2 regions of the Sporanaerobacter acetigenes DSM 13106 genome follow, and region 2 is predicted to be linked to the other one. Evidence: a T-box and tRNA genes for the amino acid it is inferred to sense, from the RefSeq annotation. Region 2 holds a T-box; the other holds one or more tRNA genes.
What was found. The T-box of region 2 lies ahead of argS (arginine--tRNA ligase). A T-box ahead of a tRNA ligase gene usually reads a tRNA of that ligase, here a tRNA-Arg.
Positions count from the first base shown of each region.

Region 1: it has a tRNA-Arg gene. The T-box ahead of argS (arginine--tRNA ligase) is inferred to sense a tRNA for this amino acid. The anticodon was not compared.

Region 1 is NZ_FQXR01000002.1:27,470-37,361, reverse strand. Features, by position in the region: gene BUA21_RS00235 (radical SAM protein) at 1-1,021, opposite strand, end outside; gene BUA21_RS14505 (hydroxymyristoyl-ACP dehydratase) at 1,629-1,796, opposite strand; gene BUA21_RS00230 (N-acetylmuramoyl-L-alanine amidase family protein) at 1,968-4,049, shown strand; gene BUA21_RS00225 (DUF2179 domain-containing protein) at 4,104-4,628, shown strand; gene BUA21_RS00220 (GerMN domain-containing protein) at 4,688-5,707, shown strand; gene rph (ribonuclease PH) at 5,817-6,593, shown strand; gene BUA21_RS00210 (XTP/dITP diphosphatase) at 6,586-7,218, shown strand; gene BUA21_RS00205 (metallophosphoesterase) at 7,193-7,669, shown strand; tRNA gene BUA21_RS00200 (tRNA-Gly) at 7,880-7,953, shown strand; tRNA gene BUA21_RS00195 (tRNA-Arg) at 7,962-8,038, shown strand; tRNA gene BUA21_RS00190 (tRNA-His) at 8,051-8,127, shown strand; tRNA gene BUA21_RS00185 (tRNA-Lys) at 8,271-8,346, shown strand; tRNA gene BUA21_RS00180 (tRNA-Leu) at 8,350-8,433, shown strand; gene BUA21_RS00175 (hypothetical protein) at 8,536-8,856, opposite strand; gene BUA21_RS00170 (hypothetical protein) at 8,872-9,282, opposite strand; gene BUA21_RS00165 (metallophosphoesterase) at 9,650-9,892, shown strand, end outside.
Region 2 is NZ_FQXR01000005.1:308,899-318,790, reverse strand. Features, by position in the region: gene BUA21_RS07080 (bifunctional enoyl-CoA hydratase/phosphate acetyltransferase) at 1-501, opposite strand, end outside; gene BUA21_RS07075 (tetratricopeptide repeat protein) at 567-1,709, opposite strand; gene BUA21_RS07070 (hypothetical protein) at 1,722-2,480, opposite strand; gene BUA21_RS07065 (B12-binding domain-containing radical SAM protein) at 2,494-4,266, opposite strand; gene BUA21_RS07060 (hypothetical protein) at 4,445-4,639, shown strand; gene BUA21_RS07055 (hypothetical protein) at 4,661-5,620, opposite strand; gene argS (arginine--tRNA ligase) at 5,633-7,333, opposite strand; T-box leader at 7,381-7,586, opposite strand; gene BUA21_RS07045 (endonuclease MutS2) at 7,642-9,892, opposite strand, start outside.

The sequences.
Region 1 (9,892 bases), on a different contig from region 2:
ACCAACTTAAAAGACCAGCACCACATTCTAAACATTTATATTTAGGATCTATGTTTGTATAATTTTCATCTCGAGTCCATACTTCAACATGTATTTTTTTTTCATATTTTTTAGATAGTTTGTCTAGTTTAATTTCAATATTATTAATTTCTTCTTGAGATAAAATCAATGAATTTAACTTAGTAGCTCTTCCATGTGGTGTTAGAGTTCCAAATCTTATTGAGTTTGCACCAGATTGGTAAGCAAAATTAATCATATCTTCCATGTGATTAATATTTGAATTTGTTACTATAGTAGCAATTGTTGAAGGTATTTTTATTTCGGAAAGTTCTTTTATAGCATTTACTGTTTTGTTAAAGGAGCCTGGAACTGTAGTAATTGAATCGTGTAGTTTTTTATCATAAGAATATAGAGAAAGTTGTACATTATTTATCCCTTTGAAATTATGAACATTTTTAGAATTAATCAATGTTCCAGAAGTAGTTATTGTGGTTTTAAAGTTATAAATGCAATATTTTAGAATGTCAAAAAAATTATCGTGGAGCATAGGTTCTCCACCAGTAATTTGAATATTATTAGACTTATTATTGAGAAATTTTAGTGTATCAATTAACATATCATATGAAATAAATTTGTCATTTTTGTTAGAACAATTTTTAAAGCAATGAATACATTTGAGATTACATTTATTTGTAAGACTTATTGTAACATCAATTGGTACTTTTGCATGTTTAACTCCAGTTTTTTTAAAATAGACGGGATTTGGTAATTTGTTCAAAAATATAAAATTTGGTTTATTGCAAATAAATTCCATAATGATATTTTTAACTTTAATTTTATCAGTAGTATTTAATTCATCTGCAATTTTATTAGTGATTTCTTCAATAGATTTAGTTCCATCGAAATTTTCTATGATATACACTTCAACATCATTTAGTTTATAGTTTCCTATGTTTGTAAGTAAAATTCCATGATCATCAAAATAATGTAAAATGCTATTTTTTAAAACAAAAGGATACATTTTTTTGCCTCCATTCATATAAAATTTTAAGCTGAAACTTTATATGCAAAAGTAAATTATGGCACATATTCACCAATAAAGCGTTTATTATAATGTATAACAAAGCAGAGATTAATCTCTGCTTTGTTATACATTATAATATTGACACAAATATAGTAAGCTTAATTAATTACCACGATGAATTTTTATTTCTCCTTCCATACATAGAGGAATTAGTTTATGGTTTGAACTAGATTTGTAGTTGAAAAATTTAATTTTATCCATAAGTTTCACCTCCTTTGAAGTTTTTTGATATATATATTTAAAATTTATTTATATGTTATGGAGTATGATAGATACTTTGGAAAATTAGAATATTTAAATAAATAACTAGCATTAGATATATTATAATACAATATTAGCATAAAAAAGGAATAATGTAAATAGTTCTTAAATGATTATTTTAGCTCATAATATGAAAAAGTACTAAATATACTATTACTAAAAGAAAAATGAGGAGGTTGACAGATAAGAAACACCTCCAATCTTCTCATTTTTAAAACGTGTCATATGATTACAAAAGCATATCAATGTAGGGCATAATAACTAAAAATTTAATTTAAAATGGTTATCTGTTTTTATATACATCTGGCAATTCTTCTTGTCGCACTTTTTTCACTTTTTCTCTAAAATAAGGACAGTCTTCTGATGGAGTTCCTGAAGAATTAGTTACATGTTTGAGAGTACAGATTCCTTCATTTTGATAGATGCAGTTTTCACTACAGTTGATAAGCATTTGAAATGTACCTCCTCAATGTATTTTGTAAAGAGTATTTTGCCCTGTTCACATATAAATTATGTTACATTATGATTACAAATGGCTTATTTGATTGACATAGTAAATGCACTAATGATATAAATTATTTAAGATTATAAAGAAGAAAGGCTTTAGAAAGGGGCAATATTTATGAAAAAATGGGGAAGCATCTTATCACTTTTAATCGTTTTATTGTTGTTTAATTCTTTTAGTATTGCAGCTAAAAATTACAGCTATACAACTGTCACTATTGATGGAAAGAAACAAAGTGTTTCCACAGTGCCAGTACTTGTAGACGGACAAGCTATCACTTCGGATGTTCCACCATTTATCTATAAAGATTATACAATGGTGCCTATAAGATTTGTTGCTGAAAGTTTGGGTTCAGAGGTCAATTGGAATGGGAAAAGCAAAACCGTAACTATAAATGATAGTAAAAAGCAAATAGTACTTGGGATAAATAGTTCCTATGTATACATAAATGGGCAAAAACAAAAATTGCCCAATGGAGTTCCTTCTCCCAAACTTGTGAACACTTCCAATGCAAACTATTCTAGAACTATGATACCTTTAAGATTTGTATCAGAAACTTTAGGACATAATGTCAAATGGGATAATGAAAAGAGAATAGCATATATAGAGAAAAATAAAGATATAGATAAAGAGATAAAAGAAACTGAGATAAATAGCATCGTAGTAGATTCTAATTCAAATATAAAAATATCAGCTTCAAGTTCTTTTAAATATCAGGCTACAGATTTAACCAATCCTTCAAGAATAGTTGTAGATATTCCAGATACTAAATTAAATTTAAAAGATGGTTCAAAGGCTGATGAAGATGGAATAGTTAACATTTCTGTAGGGAAAGCTTATGTAGACAAAATTAGTGCTTCTCAATTTTCCACAAATCCAAGTATTACAAGAATAGTTATAAATTTAAATGAAAATGCAGAATATAAAATTGTTCCTACCAATGATGGAAAGACTATTGAAATTGGATTTACCAAATTAAATAAAGTAGAAAATGTAAAAATGGAGACCATAAATGGGCAAGAAGCAATTGTCATATATAATAGTTTTAAGCCTAGAACCAATACATTGAAACTTAGCAATCCCAATAGAATTGTACTAGATCTTTTAGATTCCACGGTAGACTTGGAAAATCAGATAAACTATAACTATCAACTGGGAATTATAAAAAACGTGAGAGTTTCACAATTTTCACCTGATAGTCTTTACAAACCCGATGACAAAGTGGTTAGAGTAGTGTTTGATATTCAAGATGGAATAAATACATCCAATGTAAAAATATCAAGTGATGGAAATAAAATAATCATAATGCCAGATAAAAATTCTTGGGAAGGGCTTAAATATGAAAACAATGGCAATGAAAAGATATTTTTTATCATGGCCAAAAATGAAACTGGATATACTATAGATTATGATACTTTCAAGAGAGTTATGGAAATAAATGTACCAAGAGAAAATGTAAACTTAACCAGTGGTACAATAAATGTGAATGATAATTTTGTAGACAGAATAGTTATAAGTGACAACTCTGGAAATAATAAAGTGGAAATTTATTTTAAAAAGAGCATAGAATATGCTGTACTTTCAAAAGAAGTAGATAGTGAAATAAAGATAAAGTTTTCAAGAGATACTCAAATTGAACCTAAAGAAAGGCTTATAGTTATAGACCCAGGTCATGGGGGGAAAGATTCGGGAGCAATTTCACAGAATGGCTATTATGAAAAAAATGTAACCATAAGTATTGCAAATAAATTAAACGAGAGATTGAGAGAATTGGGATATAATACTGAAATGACAAGATATGATGATACTTACTTAGGACTATATGAGAGAACAGATATTGCAAATAAGATAAATGCAGATATATTTGTGAGTATTCATTCTAATGCTCACAATGATAAAAGTATTTCAGGGTTGCAAACTTTATATCATCCTAGCAAAGAAGAAGGAGATGGAAGCAGCTACCAATTAGCAAAAATGATACATGAAGAAGTACTCAAATCTACAGGGCTTAAAGATAAAAGAATGGTGGAAAGGCCAAAATTAGCAGTACTTAGGACTTCTAATATGCCAGCTGCATTGATTGAAGTTGGATTTATAAGTAATTTAGAGGATGAAAAACTTATTACTGACAGTGCTTTTCAAGATAAGGTTGTAGATGGTATAATAAAAGGTATAGAAAGATATTTTGCTGAATACTAAACAAGCGGAGAATTCTCCGCTTGTTTAAATATATAAACTAATGGAGGTTGAAAAATGGGAACATTTTCAGGATATCTATTAATATTTTTTGCTAGAATTGCTGATGTATCCATGTCTACTTTTAGAACTTTGATGGTAGTACAGGGAAGGAGAGTTCAAGCTGCTATTATAGGTTTTTTTGAAATAATTATATATGTAATGGCTCTTGGAAAGGTTGTCAATGGATTAAGTGACCCGGGGAATTTACTTGCTTATGCATTGGGCTTTGCTTGTGGAAACTTTGTAGGGATAACTATAGAAGGAAAGATTGCACTGGGAAATTTATTTGCTCAAGTAATACTTAAAGGTACTCAAAATGAAGAACTTTTAAACAAATTGAGAGAAGAAGGATTTGGAATTACAGTAGTTGAAGGTTATGGAAAAGAAGGAACACGACAAATTTTAAATATTGCATTAAACAGGAAAGATTTAGATAGTTTGAAGAAAATAGTATATGAACATGATGAAGAAGCATTTATCACTGTAAATAGTACAAAACCTATTAGTGGTGGTTATTTTGTTCCAATAAAAAAGAAATAATCATAGTATCCTCTGCCGTCTAATATAATGTATTAGAAAAGCTAAGGAGGGTGGGGGAGATGGAAAATATAAAGAAAATTTTACTTATTGTACTTATTTTGGCTATTGGAATTAATATAAGTGCTTGCAATGGAAAAGGTGGATTTAAAGGACTTTTTTCAAAAGATGATGATATAGAAATAATCAGAAGTGACAGTGAAGAATACGATATGACAAAAGATGAAGGTTTAAGAGAAACCGTGCTTTATTTTAAAAATGCTGAAGGTTTTCTAGTTCCTGTGATGAAGAAAATTCCTTGGGAAGAGGGTATTGCAAAATTAGCTCTTAAAAACATGATTGATAGCCCTTCTTTGAGGGAAAGTTTAAATCAAACGGGACTTGTTCCCATAATACCTGCAGGTACTGAGATAAGGGGAATGACTATTGATGGAGAAACAGGAGTTTGTAAAGTTGATTTTTCAAAAGAAATTTTAAATTACGAATCAGAAAAAGATGAAGAAAATCTAATTAAAGGTGTAGTATATACTCTGACAGAATTTCCTGCTATAAAAGAAGTACAAATTTTGATAGAAGGAAATTCTGCACCTGTTTTTAAATATGGAATACAGGTAAATGGACCAATGAGGAGAGAAGATATAAATCTTGTGAAAAATTCAGAAGAATATAGGTCGAAAGTTGTGGTATACTTTAAGGGTAGTGGAAATGAAGAATTTGAGTATTTTATACCTGTGACTATTCCGACTCTTGCACCAATGCCAAATGTTTTTACAGCATTGGAAGAGCTGTTTAAAGGTCCTCCAGCTGAGGCAAGTCTTTATTCTAGTGTTCCGCAAGGAGTAACTTTAGAGGGCATAGAAATAAGGGATGGAATAGCTTATGTAGATTTATCTTTTAATTCTATAGATTCAATAAACGAAAAATATATATTTGATGAAATATCTAAGAGCATAGGACTTACACTAAGTGAATTTGAAAAGATAGAAAAAGTTGAATTGTTAGTTGAAGGTAAAACATTAGAAGAAGCAGGAATACAAGTTGATTACAATGAAACAATACCTGCTTTTGCAAATGAATATTAAGCTGCCAAATGGGGCAGCTTATTTTGTGAGTAAAATTTCATTATATGTGGAAAAAAGACTGTTTTTTTGCTATCATAAATAATGAACATTAAATATAGGAGATGTTTTGATGGATAGAATAGACAAAAGACAACATGATCAATTGAGAGAAATAAATATAACTAGAAATTTTTTAAAGCACCCACAAGGGTCGGTTCTTATGGAGATGGGAGAAACCAAGGTTATATGTACTGCAATGATAGATGACAGGATTCCTCCTTTTCTAAAGGGTACAAATACAGGCTGGATAACAGCAGAATATTCTATGATACCAGGTTCAACTATTACAAGAAAGGTAAGAGATTCTTCTAGAGGAAAAGTAGAGGGAAGATCTCAAGAAATACAAAGACTTATAGGAAGGGCCTTGAGGAGTGTAGTGGATTTAAAAGTTATAGGAGAAAAAACCATTTGGATAGATTGTGATGTAATTCAAGCCGATGGTGGAACAAGAACTGCATCTATTACGGGTGCTTTTGTAGCACTTGTAGATGCGTTTTATACACTTTACAAGCAAAGTGAAATTCCATATATTCCAGTTAAAAATTTTATTTCTGCTGTAAGTGTAGGCATAGTTAAAGGAGTTCCAGTGCTAGACTTATGTTATGAAGAAGATTTTAGGGCAGATGTAGACATGAATATAGTCATGACAGATAATAATAGATTTGTTGAAATTCAAGGAACAGGAGAAGAAAATACTTTTTCAATGGAAGAATTGAATACTCTAATCTCATTGGCAACAAAAGGTAATAGAGAAATTATATCAATGCAAAAAAAGGCATTAGGAGAAATAGGAGAACTTGTAGGAAAAAAGTCTAACAATATGGAAGGGGAAAACCAAAATGAATAAGAATATAATTCTTTCCACTGGAAATATTCATAAAGTAGAAGAAATAAAGGATATCTTAAAAGAATTGCCTGTAAATATATGCTCTAAAAAAGATTTGGGTTTTGGAGACATTGATGTTGAAGAAGATGGAACTACATTAGAAGAAAATGCAATAAAAAAGGCAGTGGCTATTTCACAAAAAGTAGATGGAATAGTTATTGCTGATGATACAGGCCTATTTGTAGATGAACTAGGCGGAGAACCTGGGATTTATTCCTCAAGATATTCAGGAGAAAATGCTAGCTATGAAGAAAACAATAAAAAGCTTTTAAGAAAATTGGAAGGTATAGCCTTAGAAGAGCGTACTGCAACTTTCAAAACAGTTATTGCCATAGTCACAGAAGATAAACAAGTAAAAACTGTATATGGAGAGTGCAAAGGAAAGATAGGGTTTGAATTTAAAGGAGATAGTGGTTTTGGATACGATCCATTGTTTATAGTAGATGGGTATGACAAGACTTTTGCAGAACTGGGAGAAGAAGTAAAAAACAAAATAAGCCATAGAGCTAAGGCCTTGGAAGAATTAAAAAAAGAACTAAAGAATATTATAGGGGAGACTAATGGTGAAGATATTTGTAGTGAGTGATACTCATGGAAAGACAGATAAGTTTATACAATTTGCGAAGGCATTGGGAAAGCCAGATCTCATAATACATTTAGGCGATTATGTAGATGATTCTTTTGAAATAGAAAGACAAATGAATATAGATACTATAAGAGTAAAAGGAAATTGTGATTTTGGATGTAAAGGGGTCAATGAGGAGGAAATATTAAATATCAACGGAAAGAAAATATTTTTAACTCATGGCAATAAATACAATGTAAAATATGATTTATTTAGCCTTTCTTACAAAGCTAAAGAAGAAGGAGCAGATGTAGTTCTTTTTGGACATACCCACACTCCTACTATTGAAGAATATGGTGGGATACTCTTCATGAATCCTGGAAGTCCAACTATTCCAAGGGATATGTCTAAAAAAAGTTTTGGCATTTTAGAAATACAAGAAAGAATAATACCAAAAATAATAGAAATATGATTTTTATATATTGACAAGCTGTTTTTTATCTGCTATAATTTAAAATTGTTAGCGGAAAAGCTTGGGAGCAAAACATTTTGAGCAGTGCGGGTGTAGCTCAGTGGTATAAGCAGGGGACCAAAATCGTGCATTTCGATTTTGTGTACATTGCTTAGTGGTACAGTTGCTAAAAGGCACTGAATAAATACCTAGTAGCAAGCCTAAGATTTTGCGGGTGTAGCTCAGTGGTAGAGCACTGGCTTCCCAAGCCAGCAGCGAGGGTTCGATTCCCTTCACCCGCTCCAATATACGAGCACCTATAGCTCAGTTGGATAGAGCAACGGACTTCTAATCCGTGTGCCGGGGGTTCGAATCCTCCTAGGTGCACCAACACTAGACATGGTGGATATGGCCTAGTTGGTTAGGGCGCCAGATTGTGGCTCTGGAGGTCGTGGGTTCGAATCCCACTATCCACCCCATTTAAAAAACGTGACCCATTAGCTCAGGCGGTATAAGCAGAGAACCAAAATCGTGTGTTTCGATTTTGTGTGAATCGCTTAGTCCGAACCACTAATTGTCATCAAAGTAACAAAACAGATACTGCGATAAACTTAAAAAACATGACCCATTAGCTCAGGCGGTAGAGCACCTGACTTTTAATCAGGGTGTCCGGCGTTCGAGTCGCCGATGGGTCACCACTTGCGGGAGTGGCGGAATTGGCAGACGCGCTAGACTTAGGATCTAGTGTCATTGACGTGGGGGTTCAAGTCCTCTCTCCCGCACCAAATTTTCCATAGACAAACCAAAAAAGTTTGTTTATGGTTTTTTTATGTTCTAATAAACTAATAACGGTTTTACTGTTTTTCAGTAGAACCGTTATTAGTTTATTAATTATTGTTTTTTTTGGATAATGATGCTTTTACGGCACCACGAGGATCTTTTACAAGAAGAATTATAAGCCACACAATTAACCCTAGAGCTATTACGGAAAGACCAAGATAGAAATCATTAATCATATCTTCGATTGCAGGTCTAAAAAATTTTTCATGTAATTCGGCATATTCAAAAATTGAATCAACGAACCACATTAAGGAAGCACCCCAGTACATATAGCAAAGAACGTTGATTTTCATATCATCATTAGGTGCTTTTTTGTACCAAATAATTGTACAGATAATTGCCGCAAAAACAGTAGTAAGTAATGTCATATCAGAAATTCCCCCCTATGCAGCAGTAGATTTAGTTTTTAAAACTTTCTTAGTCATGGAATTTGTAACTAAAACAACTATTGCCCAGACTAATGTGACAAGAATGGCCATTGAAACACCAACTGTTCTCATTTCCGACAACATCTCAGCAGTATCTGCAGGATTGCTTGCTGCAGTCAAGAATGGGAACCATGGTACAACTTCACCATGCCAGATATGTTCATATGCCAAAAGGAAAGCGCCACCCCACAAAAGACGAGCTAACCACATTAGTTTAGTAGAAAAACTGATTTTTGTTTCAGGAGCGGTTGCTACACCATTGGTGTTGATATTAAGCTCTCCTTTGTTTTTTTCTTTGGATTTGTTCACCTGTGCAACTACAGTAACTATAGCAGCTTCAGCTGCAGGAACTAGAAAACAAGCCATACTAAATCCCCCTTTTAAAATAAATATTATAAATAATGACTATTCAGAGATTATAAAAGTAAAAAAAGGTATAAATTTTCTACAGAAAAATTTATACCTTCATGATATACTTAATGAATATTTTATTTTAATCTCTGAATAGGAAACTTTAGTTGTTCATCAACTAAATCAGCTTCATGCTGAATTTAAATTTATCTTAACATGAAATAATAAATTTGTCAACATATTCAAATATAGCACACATTTAACATGGAATTTCAATAAATATTTTTTGTTACCTAAGGTGTTGGATATTTGATATAATGAATATTAATATAGGAATTTTTGCTCGCTTTTTACGTTGCTAAATCAGGAGGAAAAATGTGGGATGAAAATAAAACTTTTTATATTTATTTCTTTATTGGTAATATTAGTTGCATATATTTATATACAAATTAGTTTTTTTAAAGTAAATCAGGTAGAACTAAATAGTGAAAAAATAAAAGATGATATAAAAATAGTGCAGATTTCAGATTTTCACAATAATAAACGAATAAACAAAGGAACGCTCATAAAGAAAGTTGAAGGCATAAATCCAGATATTATAGTACTTACAGGAGATATAATAGAT
Region 2 (9,892 bases):
AAGTGCTTTGCAAACTTTAACACTATTCTCAATGATTTTTACTTTATCTTCTAACCCAGGCACTAGATTCATACCTCCATCTGTTAGATAGATTATCTTATGATAGCTAGGTATCTCATACAACATAGTATGACTCAAAAGGCTATCTGTTCTAAGACCATATTCCTTGTTTAATATTTGTTTTAAGAGAATAGATGTATCTATTAGTCCTTTCATTATAAAATGTGCTCTACCTTCGCTTACAGCTCTTACTCCAATTTCTGCTGCTCTAGTCAAGTCACTCTCATCAATCATCTCACAATTTTGAAGTCTAAGCCCTTTTTCTTTAATAATACTCTTGGTTTTCTTCTTATCTCCAATTAAAATAGGTTCAATTATTCCAATGTTTCTAGCTTCTGACACTGCTTCTAGTACTTCCTCATCATGTGAAGCAACTACTGCTAACTTCATTTTTTCTTCATAATCAAACTTTAAAAGTTCTTCCAACTTATTTATTGCCATATATACTCCCCCTTGAAGTTATTTTATAATTTGAATTTCAAAATATTAAATATTCAACATAATTATTATACATTATTTATTCGCTTTATCTCATCTAAATTCATTTTAAACCTTTTGACTATTTCATCTTGAGGAGCTAATTTATAAGCTCTTTCTATATCTAATGTAGCCACGTCATATAAACCTAATTGATAATATACAACTCCTCTGTTACATATTATTTTATAATCATTTTCATCTTTATCTATCCCAATCGTAAAAGCTTCTATGGCTTCTTTAAATTTTCCAATTGAAAAAAGGCATATACCTAGTTCATTGTACAAATCCACTACGTCTCCATTTAACTCAATCCCATTATTAAAATGTTCTATAGACTCTTCTAAATTTCCTGCTTCTTTGAAACACAAGCCTATCATGTATTCTAAATTCCACCAATTTTCATGCTTTATTTTTAAGTTTATAAATTTTTCTAATGCTCTATCATATTTACCTGAATAAAAAAGATTAAGTCCCTCTTCATAATTAGAATCATCTTCAATACTAGCTATCTCTTCCCTAATTTCTTGTTTTCTCTCTTTATCATCATCTAACAGTAAAAATCTCTCCCATATGATTTTAGCCTTTAAAAATTGCCCAAAATATTTATAATGATATCCAAGTTTATAATAAGCAAGAGAATAATTTTCTGATATATCTAATATGGTCTCAAAATATTTAGTAGCTTCCTTTAAGAAGACTTCTCCTTCTTCTTCCCTGCCAATACGAATCAAATTTTTCGCCTTTTCTTCTAAGCAAATACCATAATTAAACATTCCATTTATATTTTCGCTATCAATATTAATTAAAGCTCTAAAATAAACTATCGCTAATTCATAGTTTGATTCTGTCAAAAATATCATGCCTTTATTAAAAATATAATCTTTTATTTCACAGTTATATGCAAACAATATTTCTATATACTTGTCCCTATATTTAAAATTTGAGTCTACACCCAGAGTATAGATAATTCCCTCAATTATATGAGAAATTTTTATCTCCTCATATATTTTTCCCTTGTTTATTTCTTCAACTAAGACATCCGTTATAATAGGCAAGGGTATATAATCCTCTATGGTGTAGTCATTCACTTCAATAAACGAATCTTCTTTTAGCTCTATAAACGACAAATTTTTAGTTTTTCCTTTAAAATAATTTTCTATCATTTCCATGTTCATCACCCACTACTCATTAAGTTTTTTCATATACATTCTCTTTCTCATAGTGCTAGTACTTAAAAGTTCAAATAAATAACCTCTGTATATCATGAAAAAAGAAAATAAAAATTGACCAAAAAGATAATTAAATATTCCTTTTATAGAAAAGTCAAAATCATACATTATGTGAGTCATAAACACATCTGATATGATATTGCCTGTCAATTTATACAATATAAAGAAAAATAATATATTTGGTATTAGCCAATTTAACCAATTTTCTTTCATAAAATCAAAAGAATAAGTTATTGATTCCCAAGGTGAATAAGATTTTTGATAAACTATCTCTGGAAGTGGATTAAATATTATAAGTATCAATAAATTTATTATAATATTTATCCTGGTTGAAACAGTAGGTGCAATATTTCCTAATCCTCCTAATAAAAAATTTAGAATCCATGCAATAAAAAATATGCCATATACTTTCCAAAGAAAATAACTAAAACCTTCTTTGACATTTTTTAAAGTAACTCTATCGTATTTTATCACATTAAATAATAAATAAAGATAATTAGATATAAGACTACTCGATATTATGGCTGCAGCAAATCCAACCAGTATATTTAAAAAACCTCTGAATAAATAGTTAATTATACTAAACAACACCAAATTTAAAAAAGTATATAAAAATCCAGAAAAGATGATAGGCCAGTTTTTGCCAAAACCTCTTCCTGTTTTTTTAATTGCAGTAGAATTTACATAATAAATATCTTTAAATATATTCAAAAAAATACCCTCCCTAGATTTCATTAAATTTTTTAGTAATGTCTTTTACTCTGCATCTACTTATTACCTTATCTTTTCTATAATTAAACAATATAAAATTTTCTCCCATATGCAAAGAATTTAAATCATAATCCTCATATATTAAACTTAATATGTCAAATTTAAAAGCTTCAATATGGATTTCATTTATCACTTTTTTTGTAGGGATATCTACATACTCTGGTAAAAACTCAGCCACATTTTCCCTTATTTTAAGAAAATCATGTTTTTTGTTTTGTATTTCATCTATACTGAATCTTTTAAAATAAGTTGGTATAGTAGGATTTTTATTGTTAAATATAAAGTCATATTTCAATACCTCACTAAATATATCTAAATTTTCCCCAATAGTCTGTTCATAAAAACAATACAATATTTTATACAATTCATTTCTACTATGAGAAATCCTATGATAAGTTTTAGACTCCCATTGAAAAGCAAAATCTTCATAAAAATCAAAAGGATTTTCATAATAATTTTTTATAATATAAAGCAATGAATTTTCAAAAAAACCCTCATTTCCATACTTTTCTACCAAGTCTTCAATGGTTTTTAGTTTTAACATTTCATCATAAGAAATATAATTTGTCTCCAGTACTTCATATGGAGGTTTGTCTAGATACTTAAATCCATATATATCAGCATCTTTTCTCAATTCGGATCCCTTCAACAGTTTCAAAAATCCCAATTGTAGCTTTTCAGGTCTCAATTCATATACATCATTAAATGATTTTTCAAAAGAACTGTAATCTTCATAGGGAAGACCTGCAATTAAATCTAAATGCTGATGTATATTTCCATAACTTTTTATAGTTTTAGTAACATTTTTCAATTTTTCAATATCTGTAACTCTACCTATAGCCTCGATAGTTTCTAAATTTGTCGATTGTACTCCAATTTCAAACTGGAAAAGTCCTTCTTTTGCATTGCTCAAAAAACTTAGCATTTCATCATCTAACAAATGAGCTGTGACTTCAAAATGGAAATTTATATTTTGGGGATCCTTCTCCATAATAAAATTCATAATTTCCATAGCATAATCTTTATTAGTATTAAAAGTTCTATCAACAAATTTTACTTGTTTTACTTTTGCATCTATTAGTCTTCCTAAATCATCTTTCACTCTGTCTAGACTAAAAAATCTAACACCTTTTATAGTAGATGAAAGACAAAATTTACAACCAAAAGGACAGCCTCTTGAACTTTCAAAATAAACAATCTTGTCCTTGAAATCATCTAAGTCTTCAATATATGGTGAAGGTATAATATCTAGATTTTCAATTAGCGGTCTAGGCTTATTTTTGATTATTTTCCCATCTTCTCTGAATATCAATCCTTTTATATCATAAAACTCATTCTTATCATCTATTAAATCCAAAATGAGTTCTCTAAAAGTTATCTCACCTTCTCCATAGATTATAAAATCAATATAATCACAATTTTTAAGCACTTCTTCTCCATCAAAAGAAACTTCTGGCCCCCCTAATATTATTTTAATATTGGGATTGACAATTTTTAACCTTTCACAGATTTCTAAAGTATTTTCTATATTCCAAATATAGCATGAAAACGCAACTATATCTGGATTTTCTTTGTATATTTCTCCAGTTATAAAATCTGTATTTTGATTTATAGTAAACTCTCGAATATACATATTGGGTATATCATGGCAAAAACTTTTTAAATATCTTATTGAAAGGGATGAGTGTATAAATTTTGAGTTTAAAGTAGATATTATTGTATTCATAATATATCCTTCCTTTTTAAATTATTCATATCCATTATAGCATAATAAATATAAGTTAGATTTTATAAAATCTGTCTAGCTATAAAACATATTTTTTGTAGAATTTTTTGTTTTTAAGAAGGTTTTTATACTTTTTTATAGAATATATAATTAAATATTTGTAGGAAGGGGTAAGTATATGCACGAATTTGAAAAAATTTCTATTGCTGAAATGTCAAAAAAAGATATGCTAATGATCCTTGAAGCTCTTGAATATACAGGAAAAAACACTAATATTGAGGCTTTTATGAATTTAAAAAATAGTATTATAAAAGAGTTAAGCTTACTTGCAGATAGTAGTGAGGATGAATTTTTAGAATACTTACAAAGATAGGCCCTCTAAATCTTGAGGACCCTATCTTTTAAATTCATATATACCTGATTTTGTCTTAAGAACAACCTTTGTCTCTTCTTTTTTTAATACTTTGCATTTGCTTAATAGTGAATGATAAAATTCTTCTCCTTCTTTAAACGAAAATATATTTGGCAAATAATATTTGTCAATAGCCAATAAACTTGGCTCTATTCTACCTTTATTTAACTTGCATAAATAATCACAAAAATTTTCATAAATTCTTATATCTTTTTTATTGGATATGGGGTTTTTGATTGAGTATAGTGCCTTAGCAAAGATACTATACTCAGCTTGAATATTGTTTGCTTGAATATTGTTTTGTGCAGTTCTCAAAGATTCTCGCAAAGTACTAAATTCATTAGAACCCATTCCATTTAAAATATTTATTAAAGCTATTCTTTTTCTTTCAAATTCTATAGAAAATTTTTTAGGATATTTTTCAACTGGCACTCTAAAATATTGAGAAAATTTCTCTAAAAATTCACTTTGAGAAAAATTTATTATTTCACATTTTAACTCATCAACCATTTCTTCATTGTTATTCATTATCAAAAATAGAATCTTGGAAACCATTAGCCCTTCCAATATAGTAGATATATTTCCTGTCGTAAATAAAATATATTTAAGTATTTCTTCTCTTATAATATCCCAATTGTTGTTTGAAAAAACAATTGGAGTTAATCTTATATAGATACTATCATCAAATTCATTCCAATAAACATCAGCATTATTTAAATATATTGAATTCAATAGTGAAGTATTGTCACCTTGTCTATAATAATACCAAAGTTCCATTTCTTTTTCTAATCTATCATAATTAATTCTATTGCCTATTTCATTTTCTTGAGGTAATAGAGATTTTATTGTAATAATAGTTACTTCACTAATATATCTTTTCTCTTCATTATCAATCAAACTAAATGCACTTAAAAGAAAATTTTTGACAACTTCTTCATTCATGAATATTCTCCTCTACATTTTTTCAGGAGCTTCTATACCCAACAATGAAAGTCCTGTTTTTAAAACAACTTTTGTAGCATAAACTAAATGCAATCTAGCTGTTTTCAAATCTTCCTCCTCTGTAAGTATTGGACAATTGTGATAAAACCTATTAAATGCCTTAGCTATTTCTACTATTTGACGAGTAACAAAGGAAGGTTCATTTTTTTCTGCACTATCTATTATAACATTTGGAAAACCATATAAAAGCCTTATAATATTCATTTCCTCTTCAGTATTCAACAATGAATAGTCCACTTCATCTTCTATAGAAAAATTACTTTTCCCTAAAAGGCTACTTGCTCTTGCATGAGCATATTGCACATATGGTCCTGTTTCTCCTTCAAAACTCAAAGTCTTATCCCAAGAAAATATATAGTCTTTTATTCTACTGTTAAACAATTCTTGAAACACAATAGCTCCAATTCCTACTTGTTTTGCTACTGCTTCTTTATCATCTAAATCTGGATTTCTTTCATCTATAATATCTCGAGTTTTTTCAACCGCTTTTTTAAGAACATCTTCTAAAAATACTACCTTTCCTTTTCTAGTAGACATAGTTCCTTCTTCAAGACTAACCATTCCAAAAGGTACATGAATGCAATCTTCTGCCCAATCATATCCCATTAATTCTATAACTTTTTTCCATTGTTTAAAGTGAAGTATTTGTTCCGAACCGACCACATAAATATTTTTATAAAAATCAAAATTTTCCTTTCTATAGATAGCTGCTGCTATATCCCTTGTAATGTAAAGAGTGGAACCATCGCTTTTTTTGATTAGAGCAGGTGGCATATTATAGCTTTCTAAATCTACTATTTCAGCACCTTCTGATTTTACTAATAGATTTTTTTCTTCTAACTCTTCAATTACTCTTGGCATTTTATCTGAATAAAAACTTTCTCCAGTAAAATAGTCAAATTTTATGCCTAGCAAATCATAAACTTTGTTAAATTCTTTTAAGCTTATCTCTCTCATCCAATGCCATAATTTTAAAGCTTCTTCATTTCCATCTTCAAGCTTTTTAAACCAGCTCCTAGCTTCATCATTTAAATTATCATTTTTTTCTGCTTCTTCATGGAATTTAACATATAATTTTAAAAGTTCATTTATAGGATCTTTTTCTATAACGCTCCTATCTCCCCAATTCTTATAAGCTACAATTAATTTACCAAATTGGGTCCCATAGTCTCCTAAATGATTAATGGCTATAGTTTTATAACCCAAAAAACTATATATTCTATATAGTGAATGACCTATTATAGTCGTTCTTATATGCCCAATATGAAAAGGTTTAGCAATATTAGGTGAAGAATACTCAACAATGACAGTTTTCCCTTCTCCAAGAGTTGAAGAGCCATATCTTTCATTTTTGCTTTTTATATCATCAAGAACTGTCTTTGCAAGAACTTCTTTATTAACAAAAAAATTCACATATGGACCTACATTTTCAATTCTTTCAAAATATTCATTTTCTCCAATTTTATTTGCAATTTCTTCTGCAATTAGATTTGGTGCTTTTCTAAAAGTTTTAGCTAATTTAAAACATGGAAAAGCATAGTCTCCCATATCATAAGATGGTGGAATTTCAATCAAGGACTCTATTTCACCAATGTCTAGACTACTATCTATTTGAGACATTAAATTGACTGCTTGATTTTTAAAATCTATCATATTCATCCTCCTTAAGTATTTTTTTAGAAAAAAAACTCTCATCTCAATAAAGAGACGAGAGTATATCCCGTGTTACCACTCTAGTTGGCAATTTGCCCACTCATGACTTTTAACGCAGTTGCGTACCATCCTACTATTTTTCAGATGTTATTCTCCAAGGCTCTCTTCAAATATATCTTTGTACTGGGCTTTCACCATCCCCAATTCGCTTTGACAAAACAATATACTCTACTATCCTTTTCACAGAATTTATCTATATATAATTATTAATTATAAATATACAATACAATCATCATTATTTCAAGGACTTATTTAAGTTCCACCACTGTAACTCCACTTCCTCCTTCACCATACTTACCTAATCTATAAGACTTTACATGTTTATGACTTTTTAGAAGACCAGTTATTCCTTCTCTTAAAACTCCTGTACCTTTTCCATGAATTATAAATACTTCTTTCAATCTTGCTAAATAAGCATCATCTAAATATTTATCTAAATCTAGCAATGCTTCATCTAAAGTTTCCCCTCTCAAATCCAATTCATTTTTTACATTTTGTGATTTATTCTTAATTATATTTTTAGTACTTACTTGTGACTTTATTAATTTTTCTTCTTCAGCCCTCTTTAAAGTAGATATATGAACATTTACTTTCATGATACCTACTTGAACATTTACATTCCCATCATCATCAGCTTGAGAAAGTACAGTCCCACATTGCCCTAATGATAATATTTCTACTGTTTCCCCCTCTTTTAAGTTTTTAGGAGGTTTATTGTTTTTAACTTTCATTAAATTATCTGATAAATCTCTTTCTACTTCATTGAGATTTTCTTTCAATTTGTCTTGTGCTTCTTGAATTTTCTTATTTTTTTCTTTTTCTATTTCAATAGAAATATCTCTCAATTCATCAACTATACTATCTGATTCTTCTTTTGCCTTTCTAATTATACTTCTTGCTTCTTCTTTTGCCTTCTTAATTATATCTTCTCTTGCATTGAAGGTTTTCTCCTTTTCTCTAGTCAATTCTTGTTTTAGATTTTCAATTTCTTCTCGCAATTTTTCTGTCTCAATTTTGTTTTCCTCAACTATTCGCCTATCTTTTTCTATAGCTTGAAGTACATCTTCAAATTGTATATTTTCTTTTGAAATAAGTTCTCTTGCATGATCAATTATATAATCGTTGAGTCCAAGGCGTTTAGATATCTCAAAAGCATTAGATTTTCCTGGAACACCAATCAATAGTCTATAGGTAGGGCTCAAGGTTTCTACATCAAATTCTACAGATGCATTTTCTATTCCCTCTTTAGTCAATGCATATACTTTTAACTCACTATAATGCGTAGTAGCTATAGTTCTTGCATTTATCCCATGCAAATAGTCTAGAATTGACATGGCAAGTGCTGCGCCTTCTGTAGGATCCGTTCCTGCTCCCAATTCATCAAATAGTGCTAAACTATTTTCATCTATATTTTCAAGTATTTCAACTATATTGGTCATATGAGCAGAAAAAGTACTTAAACTTTGCTCAATACTCTGCTCATCACCTATATCCGCAAATACATGATCAAAAACAGCTACCCTTGAATTGTAGTCTGCTGGTATATGAAGGCCTGCCTGAGACATCAAGGTCAACAATCCTACGGTTTTTAAAGTAACAGTCTTCCCTCCCGTATTAGGCCCTGTAACGACTAATGTATTAAAATCCTTTCCTATATATAAATCAATTGGTACTACCTTTTTTACTTGTAATAGTGGATGTCTAGCTTTTTTAATATCTATATAGCCTTCAGAATTAAGAATTGGTTTAGTTCCATCCATATCAAGAGCTAACTTGCCCTTTGCAAATATAAAATCAATTTTCTCTAGTATTTTTTGATTTTCAATTATACTTTCAGATTCTTCAGCAACTAGCGCTGTCAATTCAGATAGTATTCTTTCAATTTCTTTTTGTTCTTTTATCTCTAGTTCCTTCAATTCATTGTTTAATTCTACAACAGCCATAGGCTCAATAAACAATGTAGCACCACTTGAAGATTGATCATGTACCAATCCAGGAAAATTTGATTTATTTTCCTGCTTTACTGGCACCACATATCTTCCTTCCCTCATAGTAACAATACCATCTTGTAAATACTTTTTATACTTTGATGAATTTATTATTGAATTTAATTTATCTCTTATGGCATCATTCTTAGCTATTATTTGTCTTCTTATAGTTTTTAATTGAGGACTAGCATTGTCAGATATCTCCTCTTCACTTATAATTGCATTATTTATATTTTCCTCAATATTTCTAAAAGGTTTTAATTCACTCACAAGTCCTTCTATTATAGGATAATTTGAATCTTTATCCTCACTTGTTTCTTTTATATGATTTTTAAGGCTTCGTGAAACTCGTAAAGAGTCAGAAATTTTAAGTAAACTACCAGGTGATAATACCCCTCCTATTTCAGCTCTTTTAGCCTCTGTTCTAATATCCTTTATGCCATATAGAGGAGGACTACCTCTTTTAATTAAAAGAGACAATGCCTCGTCAGTTTCTCTTTGCATATGTTCT